3 regions of the Thermoanaerobacter kivui genome follow, and region 2 is predicted to be linked to each of the others. Evidence: a T-box and tRNA genes for the amino acid it is inferred to sense, from the RefSeq annotation. Region 2 holds a T-box; the other regions hold tRNA genes.
The links. A T-box is a leader RNA that pairs with one kind of tRNA and senses whether it is charged. The one in region 2 lies ahead of TKV_RS03855 (valine--tRNA ligase), so its partner is inferred to be a tRNA-Val.
Positions count from the first base shown of each region.

Region 1: it encodes a tRNA-Val, which carries the amino acid that the T-box ahead of TKV_RS03855 (valine--tRNA ligase) is inferred to sense. The anticodon was not compared.
Region 3: it encodes a tRNA-Val, which carries the amino acid that the T-box ahead of TKV_RS03855 (valine--tRNA ligase) is inferred to sense. The anticodon was not compared.

Region 1 covers NZ_CP009170.1:1,542,262-1,550,604, reverse strand. Annotated here, with positions in the region: gene dnaG (DNA primase) at 1-49, shown strand, start outside; gene rpoD (RNA polymerase sigma factor RpoD) at 81-1,154, shown strand; tRNA gene TKV_RS07915 (tRNA-Asn) at 1,206-1,280, shown strand; tRNA gene TKV_RS07910 (tRNA-Ile) at 1,287-1,362, shown strand; gene TKV_RS07905 (tRNA (adenine(22)-N(1))-methyltransferase) at 1,431-2,135, shown strand; gene TKV_RS07900 (Nif3-like dinuclear metal center hexameric protein) at 2,095-3,210, shown strand; RNA gene rnpB (RNase P RNA component class A) at 3,266-3,657, shown strand; partial or broken gene TKV_RS14170 (IS5/IS1182 family transposase) at 3,720-3,902, opposite strand; rRNA gene rrf (5S ribosomal RNA) at 4,164-4,271, shown strand; gene TKV_RS13080 (hypothetical protein) at 4,513-4,818, shown strand; partial or broken gene TKV_RS12840 (transposase) at 4,829-5,066, opposite strand; gene deoD (purine-nucleoside phosphorylase) at 5,313-6,014, shown strand; gene TKV_RS07875 (type I phosphomannose isomerase catalytic subunit) at 6,081-7,037, shown strand; tRNA gene TKV_RS07870 (tRNA-Val) at 7,100-7,176, shown strand; gene pepV (dipeptidase PepV) at 7,391-8,343, shown strand, end outside.
Region 2 covers NZ_CP009170.1:767,987-776,329, forward strand. Annotated here, with positions in the region: gene TKV_RS03845 (peptidase domain-containing ABC transporter) at 1-46, shown strand, start outside; gene TKV_RS03850 (HlyD family efflux transporter periplasmic adaptor subunit) at 52-1,437, shown strand; T-box leader at 1,514-1,715, shown strand; gene TKV_RS03855 (valine--tRNA ligase) at 1,757-4,396, shown strand; gene TKV_RS03860 (GNAT family N-acetyltransferase) at 4,414-4,950, shown strand; gene TKV_RS03865 (bifunctional folylpolyglutamate synthase/dihydrofolate synthase) at 4,979-6,268, shown strand; gene TKV_RS03870 (hypothetical protein) at 6,311-6,544, shown strand; gene cooS (anaerobic carbon-monoxide dehydrogenase catalytic subunit) at 6,852-8,343, shown strand, end outside.
Region 3 covers NZ_CP009170.1:1,533,695-1,542,037, reverse strand. Annotated here, with positions in the region: gene pepV (dipeptidase PepV) at 1-218, shown strand, start outside; tRNA gene TKV_RS07860 (tRNA-Val) at 1,140-1,216, shown strand; gene TKV_RS07855 (prolipoprotein diacylglyceryl transferase) at 1,460-2,233, shown strand; gene TKV_RS07850 (Uma2 family endonuclease) at 2,535-3,107, shown strand; partial or broken gene TKV_RS13970 (GAF domain-containing protein) at 3,192-3,657, shown strand; gene TKV_RS07840 (NifU family protein) at 3,711-3,932, shown strand; gene TKV_RS07835 (hypothetical protein) at 4,031-5,512, shown strand; gene TKV_RS07830 (small, acid-soluble spore protein, alpha/beta type) at 5,516-5,686, shown strand; gene TKV_RS07825 (NAD-dependent protein deacylase) at 5,712-6,458, shown strand; gene TKV_RS07820 (cold-shock protein) at 6,533-6,736, shown strand; gene hslO (Hsp33 family molecular chaperone HslO) at 6,797-7,681, shown strand; tRNA gene TKV_RS07810 (tRNA-Val) at 7,807-7,882, shown strand; tRNA gene TKV_RS07805 (tRNA-Asp) at 7,884-7,960, shown strand; tRNA gene TKV_RS07800 (tRNA-Phe) at 7,966-8,041, shown strand; tRNA gene TKV_RS07795 (tRNA-Gly) at 8,046-8,121, shown strand; tRNA gene TKV_RS07790 (tRNA-Cys) at 8,126-8,200, shown strand.

The DNA of each region.
Region 1 (8,343 bases), 770 kb from region 2:
AGAATTACAAAATTGTGAAAAGGAGATGCTAAAGATAAAAAATGGCTAAAAGGAGAGAAACCCAGAGGGAGGGGAAACCTATGAACAACGAAAAATTGTCTAAAGAAGCTATTACAGAGCTTATCAATAAAGGGAAAAAAACTGGGATGCTAACCTACAATGAGATAATGGATTCTTTAGAAGATATTGATTTGAATCCTGACCAAATTGAAAAAGTGTATGATACTTTTGAAGATTTGGGTATAGAGATTGTGGGAGAGGAACCTCGTCAGGAAGAAATACCAGAAGAAGATTTAGACCTTGACCTTTCTCTTCCTGAGGGAATCAGCATAGACGACCCTGTCAGAATGTATTTAAAAGAGATAGGCAAGATTCCTCTTCTCACTCCTGAAGAGGAAATAGAATTAGCCAAAAGAATAGAACAGGGGGATGAAGAAGCTAAAAAAAGGCTTATAGAAGCTAACTTAAGACTTGTAGTGAGCATTGCCAAAAGATATGTAGGAAGAGGAATGCTTTTCCTTGATTTGATACAAGAGGGAAATTTAGGCCTTTTAAAAGCTGTAGAAAAATTTGACTACAGAAAAGGCTATAAATTCAGTACCTATGCCACATGGTGGATAAGGCAGGCTATTACAAGGGCTATTGCGGACCAAGCAAGGACAATAAGAATTCCTGTCCACATGGTAGAAACTATTAACAAATTGATAAGAGTTCAAAGACAACTGTTGCAGGAATTGGGTCGCGAACCTACTCCAGAGGAATTAGCAAAAGAAATGGGTATGCCTGAAGAGAAAGTAAGGGAGATAATGAAGATAGCTCAAGAGCCTGTATCATTAGAAACCCCGATTGGGGAAGAAGAGGATAGCCATCTCGGGGATTTTATACCTGATGAAGATGCACCAGCTCCAGCAGAGGCTGCTGCATTTACAATGCTAAAAGAGCAATTGATGGATGTTCTCGACACTTTAACCCCGAGGGAAGAGAAGGTATTAAGGTTGAGATTTGGACTTGATGATGGTAGAGCAAGGACATTAGAGGAAGTCGGTAAAGAATTTAATGTTACAAGAGAGCGCATAAGACAAATTGAAGCAAAAGCGTTGAGAAAATTGAGACATCCTTCTCGATCTAAAAAATTGAAAGATTTTCTTGATTAAAAGATAGCTGTCTTGACAATGGGGCAAAAATCTGTATAATTATTATTGTATTCCTCAGTAGCTCAATGGTAGAGCAACCGGCTGTTAACCGGTAGGTTGTAGGTTCGAGCCCTACCTGAGGAGCCATTTTTTGGGCCTTTAGCTCAGCTGGCAGAGCGGTCGGCTCATAACCGATTGGTCCGGGGTTCAAATCCCTGAAGGCCCACCATTAAAATAGATATTTTAAAAAGCATTTGAGGCTATCAAATGCTTTTTATTTTTTATTGGGAGGATTTTATGAAGCTGACTGAGAGATTAAAAAAAATAGTTGAATATATACCTTATGGAACAAAAGTAGCGGACATAGGAACTGACCACGGTTTTATTCCTGTTTACCTTATTGAAAATAACATAGCTTCTTACGTAATAGCTTCTGATTTAAAATCAGGTTCACTGAATAAGGCTATAGAAGAAATAAAAAAGCGCGGATTGCAAGGCTTTATTGATACGAGATTAGGAAATGGGTTGTCTGTTTTAAAGCCTCATGAGGTAGAAGTTGTTGTAATTGCAGGAATGGGTGGAATTTTAATTTCTCAAATACTTGAGGAAAGTAAAGAAATCGCGAAAACCATCCAAAGATTTATATTACAGCCCATGAGAGATTCTGATTATCTGAGAAAGTATCTTGTTGAGAATGGTTATAAAATTTATGATGAAGATTTAGTAAAAGAAAAACAAAAGTATTATGAAATACTTGTAGCAGAACATGGTAGACAAAATATCAAAAATGACATATATTATGATATAGGACAAAAACTCATAGAGAAAAATCATCCTTTGTTAAAAGATTTTGTGCAATACAAAATAGATAAAATTCAGAGAATTATTAATAAACTTCCAAAAGAGAAGAAAAAATATAATCAATTAAAAGAAAAATTAGAGAAATTCGAGGTGTTGAGGGATGGGCTTAAAATGTCAAACAATAGCTTCTATGATGGATAAGCTTGCACCGCGAAAACTTGCTGAAGAATGGGATAACGTTGGATTGATTGTTGGAGACGGCTCCAAAGATGTATCTAAAGTTTTAGTGGCATTAGATACAACTTTTGAAGTTGTTAAAGAAGCAATTGAAAAGAAAGTTGACATGATTATCACTCATCATCCGTTAATTTTTAAGCCTATAAAGAATGTAAGAACTGATAATCCAGTTGGTTCTTTGCTGATCCGACTTATAAAAAACGATATATCTCTTTATGCAGCTCATACCAGTTTTGACATAGCTCAAAATGGAATAAATGATATATTATGCAATGTTTTGGGCATATACGACAGAGAGATTTTAGATGTTACCTATTCAGAAGGTTATAAAAAGATTGCAGTTTATGTGCCAGAAGGCTACGAAGAAGTTGTCAAAAATGCCATGTGTAGTGCGGGAGCAGGTTTTATTGGGAATTACAGCGATTGTACTTTTCAGATTTCAGGATTAGGAAGTTTTAGACCATTGGAAGGGACTAATCCCTTTATTGGAGAAAAAGGGAGAGTTGAAAAGACTTCTGAGGTAAAAATAGAAACGGTAGTTCCACAAAAACTTTTAGAAAAAGTTATTAAGGCGATGTTGAGCGTACACCCTTATGAAGAAGTTGCTTATGATGTATATCCTTTAGAAAATATAAAAGTAGAATATGGGCTTGGAAGGATAGGTTATATAACTGAAACTACTTTGAAAGAGTTAGCTTTGCAAGTTAAAGCAAAACTGAAATTGTCAAATTTGAGAGTGGTAGGAGACCTTGAAAAAAAGATTAAAAAAGTTGCAGTCTGCGGAGGAAGCGGTGCAAGTCTTATTCATAAAGCGTTTTTCAAAGGAGCGGATGTCTTAATAACAGCAGATATTGGTTATCACGATGCTGTGGAAGCTCAACACCTCGGATTGTCTCTAATTGATGCAGGGCATTTTGGAACAGAAAATATTGCAGTTAGGTTTATAGCAGAATATATAATAGATGAAACGCAAAAACAAGGTTATGAAATAGATGTGATTGTAAGTGAAACTCAAAAGGATCCTTTTGTTTATTTGTAAGAGTATTGACATATAATGATATATATGATAGTATATATTCAAGAAATATAATATGTGAGTAAGTCGGATGGCCGCGTGCGATTTCGCACGAGGAAAGTCCGAGCTCCATAGGGCAGGGTGCCGGGTAACACCCGGTGGAGGCGACTCCAAGGAAAGTGCAACAGAAATATACCGCCTGGCACTAAATGTGTTATGGAAAATATATTCTTAATGTAAAATATTAAATAACACATTTAGTGCCAGGTAAGGGTGGAAAGGTGAGGTAAGAGCTCACCAGGGACCAGGCGACTGGTCTGCTCTGCAAACCCCACCTGGAGCAAGGCGAATAGGAGGGAGTAGGTGGCCCGCCGTTTCCCTCGGGTTATGCCGCTAAAGGTGTCGGGCAACTGACTACCGTAGATAGATGGCCATCCTCGACAGAACTCGGCTTATAGACTTGCTCACATATTTTTTAAAAGACACCATGACTTTCATGGTGTCTCAGATTGACGACAAACCCCACTTTTTATCTACGTAAAAAGTGGGGTTTGCTTTGTATTTGGATATAATTTGATAAATATTGGATAAAAATCATGGAAAGGTGAAGAACCCTTCCTTTTTTTCCATAACCATGTCGCTAATTTCTTTAAATTCATGCATGCGAAAATAAGCATCACCTGCATGGACAATTTTTTTATCCCTCTTAATATTGTCCTGTCAATTCTCAAATTAAATCTCCAAAGATTTTCAAATTATGATAGCATTTTTTAAGGGCATAAAATATTTTTTCTCAAATTATTACAGCCTGATTAAAAATTTTTTCACTTTTTAAGAGCATTACTGCCAAAATATGTTAAAAGTTAATTGCGATGTTTGAAACCGCAATAACAACAACGGATAATAGTTTATATTTTTATATTCTACGTATTAGCATTTAAAGGCTATTTATTCGCAACAAAAAATTAATAAGAATAAGTGGCGATATAGCGTAGGTGAAACACCCATTCCCATGCCGAACACGGAAGTTAAGCCCTCCAGCGCCGATGGTACTGCTTTCGCGGGAGAGTAGGTCGCTGCCGGTAATTTAAAAAGAGGTAGTCTGTTTTTAAAATGGACTATCTCTTTTTTATTTTAATGTTTCAAAAATTAGTCTTAGATTTTTATTTGAAAAACTTAGAAAACAACAAAAAACAAAAAAAGAAAAGCTTATAAAGATAGTAAAATACGACGTAAAATGAAAGTTGATACTCTCATAATAAAATGTTACCATCGAATTGGAAGATCTTCCAAAATAAAATTTGTATGGATGGAGGTTAGAAGTGAATGAATAAAATTTTTACAAAAAAGTTCCTTGCGGTGTTTTTAATGGTTGTTGTTATGATAACAAATTTAATCAATGTTGCGAATGCACAAGCATTAAACACAAAATTTAAAGGAAACATTTCAACTATATACTCTAAAGATGGAAAAAATCTCGAAGTTATAAGAGATGGCAAGAAAATTCTTAGTGTAACAAGAAAAAATGCTTTAGAAAATTCTAATTCCTTAGAGATATATATTTGTATAATTGGTGTTTTTGTTTTTTTCTTGTGTGGGATGATGTATAATATTTTGTGTAAGGAAACTTGACTAAAAAAAGAAAAATAAGGTACATTTGTTTTTATTTCAGCTATTGTCCTCCTCAATGATGGTATACCGAATAGGTATTGAATGAATAATATTTTTATCAGTACTACTGGGTCTATACTTGGTCTACCATAATCTTTGGAGTATTTATCTTTTACTAAGTCATATATGAAATCAAATTTGATGACTTTTTCTATTTTTCTCAATAGGTGATCTTGGGGAACTAATTGATCTATGCTTACAAATTCTATTTGTTTTGTCTTGCATCATCTTTTTTTGATAACATCTTTTTCTACCCCTTTTATTTTTTTGTTTAAATTAAAATGCGGGATCCCTTTTATTATACCGGGATCCCGAAATTTTGTCTAAAGTCTGATACCATGGCTTTCATGGTATTTTTTATTGAAAAATTGTTTGGTTAGTAGATTTTTGTTTGATTTAATGTTTCTTTTTTGCTAATATTATATATGGTAAAACTAATAAAAGGAGAGATTTGCATGAGCATACACATAGGAGCTAAAGAAAATGAGATTGCTCAGACAGTGCTGTTACCAGGTGACCCGTTGAGGGCAAAATACATAGCCGAAAATTTTCTTGAAGATGCAAAATGCTATAATGAAATTAGAGGTATGTACGGTTTTACAGGGTATTATAAAGGTAAAAGAGTATCAGTCCAGGGTACAGGCATGGGTGTACCTTCTTTGTCTATTTATGTAAACGAGCTTATTACCAGCTATAATGTCAAAAACCTCATTAGAATAGGAACTTGCGGAGCTTTACAGCCAGATATAAAATTAAGGGACATAGTAATCGCTATGAGCTCTTCAACAGATTCTGCAATAAATAAAATTAGATTTAATGGAATGGATTACGCTCCTACTGCAAGTTTTAAGTTGCTCAAAAAGGCTTATGACGTAGCAATAGAACAAGGAATACAACCCAAAGTAGGAAACATTCTCACAACAGACACTTTCTATCATGATGACCATCACAGTTGGAAACTATGGGCAAAATTTGGCGTATTGGCAGTAGAAATGGAAACAGCGGGGCTTTACACGCTTGCAGCGAAATACAAAGTGGATGCACTTACAATATTGACTGTAAGTGACAGTCTAGTTACGGGAGAAGCAACATCTGCAGAGGAAAGACAAAAGACTTTCATGGATATGGTAAAAATTGCCTTGGAAATAGCTGAATAATTTATAAAGAGGATAGCTTTATGTTATCCTCTTTTAAAATAATGGCTTTGAAAGGAGATGATTTTTATGCAACCTATGAAATTTAGACCTATTTTTATGGAGAGAATATGGGGAGGAAACGCATTAAGAGAAAGGTTTGGCTTTGATATACCTTTAGATAAAAAAGTTGGAGAACTGTGGACAATATCTGACAATAGAACTGCTGTAAGTATAGTTGATGGTGGAGAGTTTGATGGTGAGAAATTAAATGTGGTGGCTGAGAAATTTTCTGATGAAATATATGGCAAAGGCATAAAATATCAAAGATTTCCTCTTCTTATAAAAATAATTGACGCGCAGGACAAACTATCCGTGCAGGTTCACCCTGACGACGAGTATGCCTTCAAACATGAAAATGGGGATTCTGGTAAGACGGAGATGTGGTACATAATTGATGCAAAGCCAGGGGCAAAACTGGTATGTGGCTTAAAAGAGGGTACCACAAAAGAAGAGTTTAAAAAATTGTTACAAGAAGAAAGATTGGAGGAGTGTTTAAAAGAAGTAGAGGTACAAGCGGGAGATGTAGTTTACATACTCTCTGGAATGGTACATGCCATAGGAGAAGGAATACTTATATGTGAAATTCAGCAAAATTCTGACCTCACTTATAGAATCTATGATTACAACAGAGTTGATGAATTTGGCAGAAAAAGAGAGCTACATGTTGAAAAAGCTCTGGAAGTGATAGATTTCGATTTAAAGACTGATAAAATAGTGCCACAGTTCGAAAATATAGAAGGTGGGCAGATATCTCATGTGGTTAAATCTCCGTATTTTGATGTAAGTATAATTAAAGTGGAGAAAGAAGTAGAACTGAATACGGGTGGCAAATTCAACACCTTAACTGCTGTTGAGGGAAGTTGTGAAATTAGGTATGACAACTTGAATATAAATCTAAAAGCTGGAGAGACTGTTTTGATACCTGCAGCCATTCAAAAATATTTGCTTGTAGGTAATTGTAAAATTCTTAAGGCTTATGTTTAATGGCGGAGGTGTGATATTGACAACCCATTTTTAAAATTGTATAATAAGAGGCAGAAAAAAGTGGGGTTATAGCTCAGCTGGTCAGAGCGCTACGTTGACATCGTAGAGGTCACAGGTTCGATCCCTGTTAACCCCACCATATTTATTATGAAGGTTAAACGCTCAAAAAGAGCGTTATTTTTTATTTTGGTGTCCATTTGGTGCCCAAATTCTATAACTTTTCGGTTTTGAAACCCACTCTTTTTGGAATGTCATAGCTCAAAAAATAGGAAAAAGATAGAGATAATTGTTGAAAACATTTTATTTAAGGTATATAATAAAGCTGTGATTACCAAATAATTGGGGGGATTTACATGAATTTGAATTCTTACATAGACAATATGAGGAATGAGATTATAAAATCAGTGCAGGAGGTTGTCAGAATAAAAAGTGTTCAAGATAACCCTAAGCCTGGTATGCCTTATGGTGAAGGTGTAGCCAAGGCATTAGAAAAAGCTTTAGAGATTGCTAAAAACCTTGGGTTTAGAACAAAGAATGTTGATGGTTATGTGGGATATGCGGAGTACGGTGAAGGAGAAGAAATGATAGGAGTGTTAGGGCATTTGGATGTGGTTCCTGAAGGCGACGGGTGGATTTATCCGCCTTATGGTGCTGAAATCCACGATGGTAAAATGTATGGAAGAGGGACTGTAGATGACAAAGGCCCAATTATTGCTGCTTTATACGGTTTGAAGGCGATAAAAGACGCTGGATTAAAGCTTTCTAAAAGAGTAAGGATTTTATTTGGAACAAATGAAGAGTCTGGTTCTCACGAGATAGAGTATTACTTAAAACATGACGAAGTGCCGACAATGGGGTTTACTCCTGATGCTCAATATCCTATCATATATGCAGAAAAAGGTATTACTATGTTTAGAGTTGTCAAAGATTTTGAAAAGAAACCTAAAAATTTAATAGTAAAATATATTCGTGGTGGTCAAAGACCTAATGTAGTGCCTGATTATTGCGAATGTGGACTTGAAGTAAAGGATGAAAATAAAAAGAGAGAAATAAAAGAAAAATTACAAACTTTTGTAAAAGAAACTGGTTATGATATAAAGGCGGAAGAAAACAATGACTTGTTAACTATTAAGTCCATAGGAGTTTCTGCTCATGGTAGTCTTCCGCATCTTGGGAAAAACGCTATAATGCAATTGTTGCTCTTTCTTGATAGAATTGATTTAGAAGACAGCGATGTCAAAGATTTTATACATTTCTTTGCTCAAAATGTAGGAATGGAGACAGATGGAAAGACTTTTGGGGTTTA
Region 2 (8,343 bases):
ACTTGGAGATGAAGAAGCAGCAGCTTCTAATTCGATAGGAGCGTGACCTTTGTGAGAGAGATAGTACAAAATATAGAAGAACTTACAGACAGCAGAGAACTTTTAGAATCCAAACCGCATCCTATTGCGAGTGTTTCTGTTTATATTTTATTGCTTCTTATTATATCTTTCTTGATATGGTCTTATTTTAGCGAGAAAGAAATAGTAGTTAAAGCAAACGGAATTATAAGACCTTACAAAGAATTTATCATCTCAAACAAAGTGACAGGCAATGTGGAGAAAATATATGTTACAGATGGTCAAAAAGTGAAAAAAGGAGATGTTTTATACGTAATAGAGCATAAAAACTTAGAATTACAAAAATCCATATTAGAAAAACAACTTGCTAATAAGATTAGTGAAGTAGAAAATTTAAAAAAATTAAAAAATAGTATTCAGGATGGAAAAAACTATTTTGATAAAAGTTCTGAGAATGAAATGTATTATTACTATAAGTATTTAGATTTTTACATAAATAAAAAAGCCATAGAAAGCCAACTTTACGGTATTAATGTTCAGGCACAGAATATAGATAACATATTGGAGAATTTAAAAAATTTAAAAAAATCCATAGACCAAAATGAAAATAAGATAAACAATGACACTTCTTATTACAACCAATTTGTTGATTATCAAATGAATATTAATCAGAGACAGGATAAAATTGAGCAATTGCAAAATGCCTTAACTCAAAAATATTATGATGCAGAAAATACAGTTCAAAATGCAAAAGATGACCTTATAAGTTATCAAAATCAATATATGCTTAGCCTCAAGTCAAATATCGAGCAGAATGAAGAAAAACTCAAGGAAATCAAAGCTAATTTGAATAATGTAAATGTAGAAAAATTCACAGCAGATACCATAGCTCAAATAGAAGATAATATCTACTCCGATGAAAAAGAAATAGAGAAATTAAAAGGAGAACTTCAGAATATAAATCTTGCAATTGAGGATTATATAATAAAGTCTCCAGCAAACGGCAAAATTGATATGATAACGAGTATAAAAGAAGGAGATTTAATACAAAGTGGATTAGAAATGGTTAAAATTATTCCAGATAATTCAGAATATATAGTAAAACTTTATATTCCTAACAAAGATATTGCAGATATAAAAGTTGGCCAAAAAATAAAATATCATATTTTAGCTTTGCCTTATCAAGAATACGGAGAGCTGTCAGGTGAAATAGTAAAATTAAGTATAGACTCGAGATTAGACAAACAAAGTGGGCTTAATTACTATGAAGCAGAGGCGACCATTGATAATAAACCTCTGTATAATCGTAAAGGAGAAAAGAAAAACATAAAGGTGGGCATGATAGTAGAAGCCCATGTTATTGGCCATAGGGAAAAAATGCTTTACTATCTTTTAGAACAACTCAATTTGAAAGATTAGTTGAGTTCCTTTAACCTGTAGGGAATTAACTGTTGACAATTCATGAGATTTTATATATATTATATATCAAATGGAATATGAGGCTATGAAAGAGAGGAGTAAGTGTATACTGGCTAAAGAGAGGGATATCCCATGGGCTGAAAGGATTCCCGCCAAAGGTACACTGAAGGTAGCTCTGGAGCCTGTAAACCGAAGTTTAGTAGGTTTAAACGGGTCTGCCCGTTATAGCTTGAGTGATAAATGAAGGTGGTACCGCGAAATGCCCTTTCGCCCTTTGTGGGTGAAAGGGTTTTAAAATTCTGTAGAAGGAGTGTGAGGAATGAAAGAGATAGCTAAAACCTACAATCCAAAGGAATTTGAAGATAGAATTTATGCTTTTTGGATGGAAAAAGGATATTTTACTCCTAAAATAGACCCTGAAAAACAGCCATTTACCATTGTTATACCGCCTCCAAACATAACAGGGCAATTGCACATGGGACATGCACTTGATAATACTTTGCAGGACATATTGATAAGATGGAAAAGAATGCAGGGTTATGCAGCTTTGTGGATACCTGGCTCAGACCATGCCAGCATTGCGACGGAGATAAAAGTTTTAGACACGATAAGAGAAGAAACGGGGCTCACAAAGGAAGAAATAGGAAGAGAAGAGTTTTTGAAAAGGGCATGGGCATGGAAGGACAAATACGAAAACCGTATTTTAAGCCAATTAAAAAAGTTGGGTTCTTCTTGTGATTGGATAAGGACACGCTTTACTATGGATGAAGTATGTTCAAGGGCGGTAAGAGAGGTTTTTGTTTCACTCTATGAAAAAGGGCTCATATACAGAGGTGATAGGATAATAAATTGGTGCCCAGACTGCAACACTGCTTTATCTGATGCGGAAGTGGAACATAAAGAGCAAAAAGGGCATTTGTGGTACATCAAATATCCCATAAAAGGGGAAGATGGATATGTAGTTATAGCTACTACAAGGCCAGAGACGATGCTGGGGGATGTAGCAGTTGCTGTAAATCCTGATGATAAAAGGTATAAGGATGTGGTAGGTAAGACTTTGATACTGCCACTTGTGGGAAGGGAGATACCTGTAATTGCTGACAGCTACGTTGATCCTTCATTTGGAACAGGTGCTGTTAAAGTTACACCTGCTCACGACCCAAATGACTTTGAGATGGGGACAAGACACAATCTTCCATTTATCAATATAATGAATGAGAATGCGATAATCAATGAAAATGGGGGAAAATATAAAGGGCTTGATAGATATGAGGCGAGAGAAAAGATAGTAGAAGACCTCAAAAATCTCGGACTACTTCTAAAAGTTGAAGACCACGTTCACAATGTGGGACATTGTTACAGGTGCGATACGGTAGTTGAACCTCTACTTTCCAAGCAGTGGTTTGTAAAAATGGAGCCCTTAGCAAAACCTGCTTTAGAAGTTGTAAAAGAAGGAAAAATTAAGTTTGTCCCTGAAAGATTCGAAAAAATATACACTAATTGGTTAGAAAACATAAAGGATTGGTGTATTTCCAGGCAATTATGGTGGGGACACAGAATTCCTGCCTGGTACTGCGATGACTGTGGTCATATAACTGTATCGCGTAAAGACCCGCAAAAATGTGAAGCGTGCGGAAGCATACACATACATCAAGACGAAGATGTATTAGATACTTGGTTTAGTTCTGCACTTTGGCCTTTCTCTACTATGGGTTGGCCAGAAGAAACAGAAGATTTAAGATATTTCTATCCGACAGATGTACTTGTTACGGGATATGACATAATTTTCTTCTGGGTTGCAAGAATGATTTTTATGAGTTTGGAATTTATGAAAGAAGTGCCATTTAAGCATGTTTTGATACATGGTTTAGTCAGGGATGCTCAAGGTAGAAAAATGAGCAAATCTCTTGGCAATGGAATAGACCCGTTAGAGGTTATTGAAAAGTATGGAGCAGATACTTTAAGGTTTACATTAGTTATAGGAAATGCTCCAGGAAACGATATGAGGTTTAGTCAGGACAAAGTTGAACTCAGCAGAAACTTTGCAAATAAATTGTGGAACGCTTCAAGATATGTGTTGCTGAATTTAACTGATAATGATACTAATCTTTATACAGAGGGGTTAACTATTGCTGATAAGTGGATTTTGACAAGGTATAACAATATAGTAAAAGAAGTGACAGAGAATTTAGAAAAATTTGAGTTAGGAATAGCCGCGACAAAGCTTTATGACTTTGTGTGGAGCAAATTTTGTGATTGGTATATAGAGCTTAGTAAACCTGTGCTATACAGTGATAACCTTGAAGCTAAAAAGGTTACAAAGTCTGTTTTAAGATATGTGCTTGACAATACTTTGAGGCTTTTGCACCCCTTTATGCCTTTTATAACTGAAGAAATATGGCAGAATTTACCTCATGAGGGCGAGAGCATAATGATTGCTGAATGGCCGAAATACAAAGAAGAACTGGATTTCACTGAAGAAGCGAAAAATGCTGAGATTATAATGGAAGCTATTAGGACCATTAGAAATTTAAGAGCAGAAGCAAATGTTTCCCCTTCTAAAAAAGCAAAAGTTATTGTGGCTGTTGAAAATGAAAATTATGTAAAGGTGTTTGAAGTGGGTACAAATTATATAATGAAACTTGCAGGTGCTAGCGAAGTTGTAATTGAAACAGATAAAAGTAAAATTCCTCATAAAGCTTTGAGTGGAGCAATAGAAGGAGGATTGGTGGTACTTCCACTTGAAGATTTAATAGACTTAGAAGAAGAGATAAAGAGGCTTAATGAAGAAAGACAAAAAGTGATAAGCGAAATTGAAAGAGCACAAGGGCTTTTAAATAATGAAAATTTCGTCAAAAAAGCGCCAGAAAAAGTAGTAAATGCAGAAAGAGAGAAATTAGAAAAATACACTGCAATGCTTAAAAACATAGAAGAAAGACTTAAGTTATTAAAGAGTTAACCTCTAGGGGTATTTGTATGTTATCTTTGTTTAAAAGGCCAAAAAAAGAGTCTCACCTGGTTATAAGAGAAGCTAAGATAAAAGATGCGAGGGGGATAATAAAGCTTTTAAGCAGTGTTGGAAGAGAAAAATTGTATATGGTGTCAGAGACATTTAACTGGTCTGAAGAGGAAGAAAAACAGCTTATAAAAAATTTAGACCGCAACAAAGATTTGATTTTGGTGGCAGACTACGGTGGAGAAATCATAGGCTGCCTTACTCTCTTTCGTTATTATGGAGGAAGGTCTCCTAAAGTACAACATGTAGGAGAAATAGGTATAAGTATAGACGCTCGATTTAGGAATGTAGGAATCGGGACAAAATTGTTTACGGAAGCTATTAATTGGGCAAAAAGCAAAGGTTATGAAAAACTTTGCCTCAGTGTTTTTAGTACAAATGAGGTGGCAATACACCTTTATAAAAAATTTGGCTTTGAAGAAGAGGGCAGAAGAAGGCGGCAGTTTAAAATTGGAGATGAGTATGTAGATGAAGTTTTAATGGGATTGTTTTTGTAAAATCAGTCTGTATAGGAGATGAGCTTGAATGAATTATGAAGAGGCGATTAACTACATACACGGTACTTACAAATTTGGCGTAAAATTAGGACTGGAAAATATAAAAAGATTATTAAGTTATATGGGAAATCCTCAAAAAAAACTTAAAATTATCCACGTTGCTGGTACAAATGGAAAAGGCTCTACATCAGCTTTTATAAGCAACATTTTGCAGCAGGCTGGGTACAAAGTAGCTTTATATACTTCGCCTTTCCTGGAAGAATTTGAAGAGAGAATGAGAATAAACGGAGAAAATATTTCCAAGGAAAAGTTGATTTATTATGTTGAATATATAAAGCCTATAATATCTCGCATGGTGGAGGAAGGATACAATCATCCGACGGAATTTGAAGTGGTAACTGCAATTGCTTTTAAATATTTTTATGATGAAAAAGTGGATTTTGTAGTGTTGGAAGTGGGGCTTGGGGGCAGATTTGATGCAACAAATGCTATAGATTCTTCTTTAGTTTCTGTCATAACGACTATTGATTATGACCACACAGACAGATTAGGGCATACTTTAGGAGAAATTGCTTATGAAAAAGCTGGAATCATCAAACAAAATGGAGTTGTCGTAAGTTTTTATCAACATCCTCAAGCGATGAAAGTTATCATGGAAGCATGTGAAGTGAGGAACGCATATTTGACTGTTCTTGAAAAAAGCAATGTGGTTATAAAAGAACAAAATGCAGATTTCCAAGTTTTTGACTATAAAAAACATAAAGATTTAAAAATCACTATACTGGGAGAACATCAGATTTATAATGCTGCTTTGGCGATAGAGGCTGTTAAAAAGTTAGAAATGTATGGATATAAAATAACAGAAGAAGATATAAAAAAAGGGCTTTATAAAGCGAAATGGGCAGGAAGATTGGAAGTCATGAGGAAACAGCCTTATGTGGTGATAGATGGAGCTCATAATCCTCAAGGAATTTCTGTGCTAAAAAATTCTTTAAAGCTATTTAATTACGACAGACTGATTCTTGTGGTAGGGATGCTTAAGGACAAGGACACTCAAAATATGCTTAATATAATTGTGCCAAAGGCGGATGTAATAATAACGACGATGCCAATAAGTGAAAGAGCTTATAGGGCAAGTGAACTTGCACAAAAGATAGATAAAGAAAACGTAATTCCAATTGAAAATATTGAAGAGGCGGTAAAATACGCCTTGGATATAGCTAAGGAAGAGGATATGGTGCTTTTTTGTGGGTCACTCTACATGATAGGTCATGTGAGATCATTACTTAAAAAGGTAATATTTAAGGGAGGGTTTTAATATAATGTAAGGTGTAAAGGACATAATAAGAAGGTGGTTGTTATGGAAATAAATAATACTACGTTGCTACAGGAGATAGATAAGGCACTAAAGGTTATGAAAGAAGCAGAGAGAAATTTGGAGATGATAGAAAATGACAACTACCTTAAGACGAAATTGGCGAGATTAAAATACGATTTTGCAAGGCAGGAGTATATAAGACTTTTGAGAATTGCCAAAGAACAAAAAATAAAGTACAACATGAATGAGCTGATGGAAAAAATAATAGACGCATGATAAAAGCAGTTTTGTTTTATCGAATTATTATAAGAATAATAGCTTATCTCAAAATTATTAATGTAGGCCTTATGTGAGAAATAATTAATTTTATTTCCACATAAGGCAATTTTCATCTTAACATTCATTCTGTTGCTACGCTCTAGCACAAAACTGTATAAAGACAAGTGTATAGTTCTTGTGTAATCATTTTAAATTAAAAACAAACATTAAGCGAAAAAAATTATTAATTAGTATTGACTTTGATTTATAATGAAAGTAAAATTATATTATAAACAATAAATATAAAAAAAGGAGTTGTGATAATATGAGTGATAATTACATTTATTCTGCTGAAAAAGTCATTGATGAACTTTCTCGAAAGCCTGGTTTTGTTGATACGGCTATAAAACGTTGGGAAAAGCGTGATCCAAAATGTGGTTTCGGCTACAAAGGTATTTGTTGTAGGTTGTGTTCTAATGGACCTTGTAGAATAACCCCAACTCAACCAGTAGGAATTTGTGGTGCCACTGCAGATACAATAGTTGCACGCAATCTTTTGAGAGCAATAGCGGCCGGTACTTCTTGTTATGTGCATCATTGTCGCAATGCGGCTAATACATTACTTTCCGTAGCTGAAGGTAAATCTTCTTATACTATTAAAGATGAAGAAAAGCTAAAAAAATATGCTAAAAAAATGGGTATAAATACTAACAAGGATATAAAAAGAATTGCTTATGAATTTGCTACAAGGGTTTTGAATGATCTTTCAAAGCCTTATACGGAAAAGGCTGAACTTGTTGAAAAATTATCTCTACCAGCAAGAGTTTCGACATGGAAAAGTCTTAACATAATGCCTGGTGGGGTGAATGAAGAAATTATTGCAGCTCTTACTAAAACTTCTACCAATTTGAATAGTGACCCTGTTGATATGGCAGTGCATTGTTTAAGACTTGGTATTATAACAGGTATATACGGTCTTGAATTAACTTGTATAATGCAGGATATATTGCTTGGAAGTCCAAAGATTGCTTCAACCTATTCTAATTTTGGTGTTATCGATCAGGGTTATATTAATCTTGCTACTATTGGAGGACATCAACAGGTTGTTTCAAATCGTATTTTGGAAATGGCGAGCAGCAAGGAATGGGTTAAGAAGGCTCAGGAAGCAGGTGCTAAAGGTTTTAAAATATATGGTGTAACCTGTGTTGGTCAGGATTATGAATTGAGATGTGCTTCCGATAAAAACAGTGCGTTTGGTGGATATGTCGGTAATAATTTCACACAAGAATATATTTTGGGTACAGGAGCGATTGACCTTGTATTTTCAGAGTTTAACTGTACTTTACCTGGTATTGAACCAATATGTAAAGAATACTTGGTAAAACAGATATGCCTTGATGATGTAGCCAAAAAAGTAGGGGCAGATCTCTATCAATTCCAGCCTGAAAAAGCTGATGAATATGCCGCTATTACTCTTGATGAAGCTATAAAAGCTTACAAAAATAGGCGCGGAAAGGTTAAAATAGATGTCCCAACTGAGAAAACCCCAGCTATGACAGGATTCACTGAAGACAGTATTAAAGGAGCTTTAGGTGGTTCATGGAAACTTCTCATTGATTTAATAGTTAAAGGCGATATAAAGGGTGTAGCAGGTGTTGTTGGTTGTTCTAATATGGCTGCAAAGGGTCATGGTATATATGGTGTTGAACTAACCAAAGAACTTATCAAAAGAGATATATTAGTGCTTGGCAACGGATGTGTAGGAGGAAATCTAGAAAATGCCGGACTTTACGGATTGGAAAGCATTGAACTGGCAG
Region 3 (8,343 bases), 770 kb from region 2:
TTAGCAATGTTTACGAAGAACAAACAGGTCAAAAAGCGGAACTTTTGGCGATTGGTGGAGGAACATATGCAAAAGAAATGAAAAACATGGTGGCCTTTGGACCTGTATTTCCAGGGAAACCTGATTTGGCGCATCAGGCAAATGAATATATTGAGATAGAAGATTTAATATTGAACGCAAAGATATATGCTCATGCCATATATGAGCTGGCAAAATAAAATCCTTCACAACGAGGGATTTGAGTTTGTTGACAAACTTTTATGTTAAATTAAGTCTCCAGCTTTATATTAAAGTGCAGGCTTACGTATCTAAGTCGTGTCATAGGCTTCCTTTGGGCAGCTTCCGAATTCGCTTTCTTTCTTACATGAAAGGAAGCTTTAATTTAAGTTTACAAAAATTCTTTTAAGGAAATAATTATTTAAGAGCTGCTCATGGGAAGCTGCTTTTCCAAAACTTCGCCAAGACACACTAAGATACTTCCGCAATGCACTTTACGCATAAAAGCGGAGACTTTTTAAATGGACTTTGTCTACACTCTAAAATCCTTCACAACGAAGGATTTTATTTTAGTGTAAGATAGATTCCTGTTTCCTCTAAAATAAATCCCATATCCATCCAAAATAGAGAAGAATCATTTAAATAAACAGATATAACTCAAATATGTTTTAAAAAATTTGATATAACTTACTTCTTTTTCCAATCCTTTGTTATCATTTTCATTTGGTAACAAAAACTCATTTATTATAATTCTGTTAATTGGTTCATAGGGGTCTTGAAAAATTGTCAGCCAGATTCGCGATTTTTTTCATACCATTTAATAACACAAACCATTCAGTATCGTTTTCATATTTTAAAATATGTTGTGTAAAATTAATCCCTACAATTTTCTCTATTTCACTTTTCATTGTGGCAATATACTTATCGCGAGGAGTTCACTCAAAGTAGTGTTTATACACCTAAAAGATATAACATCATTCATGTTATTCCTCTTTTCTTAAAATAACATCTTTATTAATTGATAAGCTTTGTATATTATAAATTCTATAAAAACGTTTAAATTCCTTCTTTTATAGAAAGAAACTCAAAAATTAATGATTGACATATTTTAGAGGGATGTATATAATAAAAATAGAAGTTGTGGGGTTATAGCTCAGCTGGTCAGAGCGCTACGCTCACATCGTAGAGGTCACAGGTTCGATCCCTGTTAACCCCACCATATTTATTATGAAGGTCAAACGCTCAAAAAGAGCGTTATTTTTTATTTTGGTGCCCATTTGGTGCCCAAAATTTTTTCTATTTTTTGAATGGCATCTCTTTTTTTCCGGAGCCACATGAAAGCATTGTAAGGAAATTAAAGTCACCTCTTGACATATTATCGAAATGCTGTAGAATGATAGTATAATGAAAATCTTATTAAACTTTTTGGCGTTTTAAAAACTATTGCATGGAGGTTAATATAATGTACATTCCAACGATTAATCCTTATGCTTTTAAAATAGGACCTATTGCAGTCCATTGGTATGGAATTTTTATGGCACTTTCCATTGCTATAGGTGCATATTACTTATATAAACAGGCAATGAAATTAAATTATGATGAGGATTTTTTGTTAAACCTTTTAATGGTTGTAGTAATTTCAGGGGTAGTTGGAGCAAGGTTGATGTTTGTTTTGGCAAATTACCCTGAATGGTTTATTAAAAATCCTATTCAGGTGCTAAAGATTTATGAAGGTGGCTTGTCATGGCACGGAGCAGTTTTGGGAGGCTTTTTGGCGGGGCTTTACTATTGCCGTAAAAAAGGAGTAAGGATAAATCCATTAGAGGATTTTGCTGTTTTAGGACTTGCAATTGGAAACATATTAGTTAGAATTGGCAATATTTTCAATCAAGAAGTATTAGGGAGACCTACTGAGTTTGCTTTTGGTAGATGGCCTGCTCAACTGGTAGGAGTTGCTATGGGCATGATACTTCTTACTAGGTATTTTTATATACAAAAAAAACATATGCCTGATGGATACCAATTTTGGTCTTTTATATTTTACTATCAACTGATGAGAGGGTTAATTGAAGAAACTGTAAGGGATAATCCTTTAATATGGCCTGTATATTTAAATGAAAAATGGGGAATAGGATTTTTCACCTTGACTCAGTTGGTAACACCTTTCATTTTGATATTGGCATACTGGATGATAAGAAGAGTGTTAAATGACCCGAATAAACAATTTTACAATTAAACTGCCTTTGAGGCAGTTTTCTTATTTAAGGCAAATTAAGAAAAAAGGTAGATGGTATTCGTTAATCTTTATAATTTGTAAAGGTGATTAATTTAGTAACTTTAGTGAAGCCTTACAGGGGCTGTTTCTTGTTTATTTTTTATTGTCTAAATGGAAATATGTATGATAAAATGAAATCAAAGAAAACTTCAAGAAATTTTCCGATTTTTGAATCATCTTAGAATTACCTGAAAGGTGAATAAATAAATTTGCTCTGTGAATAAGTAATGAAAAGTGATAAAAAAGAAAGGAGGGTGGCAGTATGCCTCTACCAAAGGAGGATAAAATATACACTTATGCTGATTATTTAAAGTGGCCAGAAAATGAAAGGATAGAATTGATTAATGGACAAGTTTATTTAATGACACCTCCTTCAAGAATTCATCAAGAAATATTAGGAGCAATATTTTATCAATTTTACGATTATCTAAAAAATAGACCATGCAAAGTATATTTGGCACCTTTTGGTGTTAGGCTTCCTAAAGGCGATGAAAAAAGTAATGAAGAGATAAAAACTGTTGTTGAGCCAGATATGGTGGTTATCTGCGATGAATCAAAACTTGATAATGAAGGATGCAAAGGGGCTCCTGATTTAATTGTAGAGATTGTATCACCGTCAACAAGAAAAAGGGATAGAGTAGAAAAATTTAATCTGTATGAAAAACATGGTGTAAAAGAGTACTGGATTGTAGAGCCAGAAGATAAAATTGTGAGTGTATTTGTTTTGCAAGAAAACAAGAGATATGGGGTAAAAGTATATACTGATAAAGATAAAATTAAAGTTTCCCTCTTTGATGACCTTATAATTGATTTGGCGCTTATCTTTAACTATTGAGTAATCTAAATTGAAACTACTTTATTCTACCACATTTTAATGGTAAAATTATATTGGCAAATTTTTTACAGAGGAGCTGAAAGGATGGAAAAAAGAAAAGTTTTTGATGACTTATTAGTTAAGATTGACCAAAAAGCAAGAGAAATTGATGATATGGATGAATTTTATCGTGAAGTTGTTAAAATATTAGCAGACAATGTCCCTTACTACAATTGGACGGGTTTTTATTTCATGAAGGATGGAGAGTTAGTAATAGGACCTTATATTGGTAGACCTACAGAACATGTGAGAATAAAAGTGGGACAGGGTGTTTGTGGAAGGGCTGTCGCAGAAAAAAAATACTATAATTGTTGATGATGTGACAAAAGAAGACAATTATCTTGCCTGCAGCTTTGAGACAAAATCTGAAATTGTAGTGCCAATATGGGTACATGGCGAAATAATAGGAGAAATAGATATTGACAGTGATGACTTAAGGGCTTTTGATGAAGAAGATAAAAGATTTTTAGAAAAAGTTGCAGAAATTATAGGTCGAAAACTCAAAAAATAGATTTCCATTGATTTTTTGTGGTATAATAATTATATTAGGAAGGAGGATTAGCTATGAGAGAAAGAGTAGAAGAAGTATTAGAGCTTCTAAGACCATCTCTTCAATCAGACGGAGGAGATGTGGAACTTATTGATGTTACAGATGATGGGATTGTAAAAGTAAGGCTGACAGGTGCTTGTGGAGGATGCCCTTTTGCTACTTTGACGCTGAAAGAAGGCATTGAAAGGGCTCTCAAAGAAGAAATTCCTGAAGTTAAAGAAGTGATAGCAGTTTAAAAAATCCGGGTTATCCGGATTTTTTTTGCTATATAAGCAGGATTTTTTAACCATACATAGAATAGTATATATGGGAATATTTTCAAGGAGGTCTATGTATGGTTAAAAAATTTTGTTTAGCAGGATTGATTGTCTTGATGTTATTTCTAAATTTATCAAATGTCTATTCAGAAGTTAATACTTCTTCAGAAGAAAAAATATTACAAAAAATAACAATGGAAGTGCCTTTTACAAAGGGATTAAAATTGGTGGAACATAATCTGCAAAACGGGTTATACAGCTTTAAATTTAAAGGAAATAAACCCTTTAAGACTTTAAAAATTGTATATGATAGTGACAAAAATAAGTTAGATTATATAGACTATTACGTAGATACTTTTACACATTTTTACAATAATTTGCCAGTTAGATATTCAAAGGGTGAGTCGATAATTTTAGCACACAATTTGATATCTTTGATTACAGGAGAGGAATATCAATTTGTAAAAAGCCTTTTAGATGAGGAGTATATTGATGAGAGCTTAGAAAAACCACATATCTATAAGCTAATATTTAAAAAGGTGATAAACAATCTCATAGTGGATAATAGAGAAATAGTTGTGTACATAGATTCTCATTCAGGAGAAGTTGTTAAATTTTTTGCTGAAAATCTTTCGGAAGAAGTAGAATACGAAGATACAAAAAATATTAAAAGTGTTGATGAGATAAAAAGCTTATATCAAAGATATGTTGTTCCTCAGCTTATGCTTTATAATGATGGGAAAAAATATCGGTTTGTGTATATTCCCTCTTTAAATCCTCTGTTTTATGCCATTGATGCTAAAAGTGGTATTTTTACTGATTATAAAGGAAATGATATAAAAGAAGAAATGGCTAAGCTGGATTTTGTAAAGTTAAACATTAAAGACTCTGCGTTAAAAAATCCAGAGACAATTGCTCAAGATATAGCAAAAAATTTAAAAATAGATAAAATTTCTTTGCTCAAATCCGGTTATGTGAATAATTTTTATTTGACGGGTAAACCGGCTGTGACCTATGATTGGAATTTTACAAGTTTAAAAGACAAAATTTTAAATATAAATGTAGCAATTGATTCTCACGACCAAAGTGTTATTCACTTAGGTTTTGGTTATTGGAATTATAAGGAGAAAAATTTTAGAATACTTGATATGGAAGAGGCAAAGACATATGTGAAAGAACATCTTTATAATTATTTGTCTTGTGATTTTTTGGTAGCATATCCTATGAATTATCGAGATAATAAAATTTATACTTTTTATAGACAAACAAACAATACGATAATTTCTAATAATTATATAACCATTGAAACAAATAAGGAAGGAATAATTAAAAAAATAATTTTTAATTGGGATTATATTGATTTTCCAAAGATAGACAATACTATCAATACACAAGTTACTCAAAATATTTTTATAGATAGTGGTTTTAAACTGTACTATTTTATAACAAAGAATAAAAAAGGTAAATTAGTGTATATACCTAACTCTTTGGAGTTTATGATAGATGCCAGCACAGGGGAAAAGATATATTACAGTTCTTTAAATTGGGAGGAGGATTAGAGAATGGACAATGAAATTTTGAAACTTGAAGCGGCTGAAGAATTAGGACTTCTTGAAAAGGTAAAAAAAGTTGGATGGTCTAAGTTATCTGCCCAAGAAACTGGGAAGATAGGTTCAATAGTTAAGAAAAAGATGAAAATGCAACAGGAGGTAGGAAAAAAAGAAAAGTTGTGATATACTCTATTTGAGGTGAATTGCCATGGGGGATAAAAATTTGTTTGAAGAGGCTGCTCGCCTCATTAAGCAGTCAAGAAAAACTATTGTATTGACAGGAGCAGGTATATCAACGGAAAGTGGTATACCTGATTTTAGAAGCCCAGGAAGGGGTCTGTGGGAGAAGTTAGATCCAATGGAGGTTTTGTCAACGGGAGTATTGTACAATTTCCCGGAGGAATTTTATAAAGTTGGTTTCAAGATTTTGTCTTCAATGAGAAATGCTGAGCCTAATGAAGCTCATTACATATTAAGCGAAATGGAGAAAGAAGGTATAATTTTTGGAGTAATTACACAAAATATAGACAATCTTCATCAAAAAGCGGGTTCTAAAAATGTATTCGAAGTTCACGGCAATACGAGAGAAGGAAGTTGTTTACATTGTGGAAAAAAAGTCTCTTTTGAAGTTTTAGAGGAAAAAGTAAATAAAAAACAAATTCCTCCTCGCTGCGATGAGTGTGGTGGGTTACTGCGGCCTGATGTAGTACTATTTGGAGATCCTATGCCTTATGTTTTTGATTTGGCAGTAAAAGAAGTAAAGTCCAGCGATTTGTTAATAGTCATAGGTTCTTCTTTGGCAGTTTCGCCAGTGAACTTTTTGCCAGATATAGTAAGACATTTAATAATTATAAATGCGACAGAGACTCCTTATGACTATAAAGCTGATGTAGTTATAAGGGAAAAAGCAAGCTATGCGCTTAGAAATATATGGGATATTATAAAATTTCAATAAAAAATTTGACAATTCGATATATAAGTGCTATGATAGAGAAGTAAATTATTTATCAAGTTTGGAGGAAGATATAAATGGTAAGAGGTAAAGTAAAATGGTTTAATGCCGAGAAAGGCTATGGCTTTATTGAAAGGGAGGATGGCACAGACGTATTTGTCCATTACTCAGCAATTGAAGGTGATGGCTTTAAGACATTGGAGGAAGGACAAAAAGTTGAGTTCGAGGTAGTTGAAGCTGCAAAAGGACCACAAGCTTCTAAGGTAAGAAAGGTAAACTGACGTGAAATTAAACCCTAACATTAAATATGTTAGGGTTTTTTGATATAGGAGGTATTTACTATGAGTGATTACATTGTAAGAGCTACAGCTTATAATAATAAAATATTAGCTATTGCAGCTTTTTCAACACAAACTGCCCAGAAGGCTAAAGAAATTCACAATCTCACACCTACCACTTGTGCAGCTTTAGGAAGAGCTTTGACAGCTGTCGCTATGATGCGAGTTATGATGAAGGGTGAAAAAGACAAGGTCACTTTAGTTATAAAAGGTGATGGGCCTATAGGGAATATTGTTGCAGTGTCAAATTACCCGGGAATTGTCAAAGGGTATGTAGGAAATCCTACAGTGGATTTACCACTGTCTGAAAAAGGAAAATTAGATGTAGGCAAAGCTGTTGGTAAAAATGGATATGTGACTGTTATAAAAGATATAGGTTTAAAGGAACCTTACATTGGAACTGTAGAGCTTCAAACTGGGGAAATCGGGGAAGATATAGCCTATTATTTTTATGCCTCTGAGCAGGTACCTTCTGCTGTTGGGGTAGGAGTGTTAGTGGGAAAAGAAGGAAATGTTTTAGCTTCTGGAGGCTTTATTATACAGTTATTGCCTAATGTTGAAGAAGAAGTTGTAGCAAAGCTAGAGGAAGTACTCAGGAATATTTCTTCAGTTACAGAATTGTTAAGGAATGGATATCTACCAGAAGATATATTGAACCATATATTAGGGGAGATGGGACTTAATATTTTAGAAAGAGTAGATTTAAAATATGAATGTGATTGTTCACAAGAAAGATTTGAAACTGCTATAATTGCTCTTGGAAAAGAGGAGATAGAAAAACTTATTTCAGAAGGACAATCTGTTGAAGCTGTATGCCATTTTTGTGGTAAAAAGTATTTGATAGAGGAAAGTAGGCTTAAAGAATTGCTGAGAATTGCAGAGGAATAAAGCAAATTTAAGAGAATCATCGATATTTTTTATTTTTAATTAGACATAAAGGCGAAAAAATCCTCAAAATAGTGTTGACTAATAGCAGTTTTTTATGTATACTATTACTTGCACGGCAGTAGAATGGTCGTATAGCTCAGCTGGGAGAGCACCTGCCTTACAAGCAGGGGGTCATAGGTTCGAGTCCTATTGCGACCACCACGGCCCAATAGCTCAGTTGGTTAGAGCGCCAGCCTGTCACGCTGGAGGTCGAGGGTTCAAGTCCCTTTTGGGTCGCCAGTTATGCCTCGATAGCTCAGTTGGTAGAGCAAGGGACTGAAAATCCCTGTGTCAGTGGTTCGATTCCACTTCGAGGCACCATTATGCGGACATAGCTCAGTTGGTAGAGCATCACCTTGCCAAGGTGAGGGTCGCGAGTTCGAGTCTCGTTGTCCGCTCCAATATGGCGACATAGCCAAGTGGTAAGGCAGAGGTCTGCAAAACCTTTATTCCCCGGTTCGAATCCGGGTGTCGCCTCCATAAAAATATGAAACTTTAGTGAATCAGGTTATGAAAAAGCCCTAGAAGGGGCTTATATTTTTTAAATTTTGGTTCTTTGTCAATAGTTGGGGTGGGTATTTTTTTCTGAATGCTCACCTATAAATTTTTACAAAAAATATTTG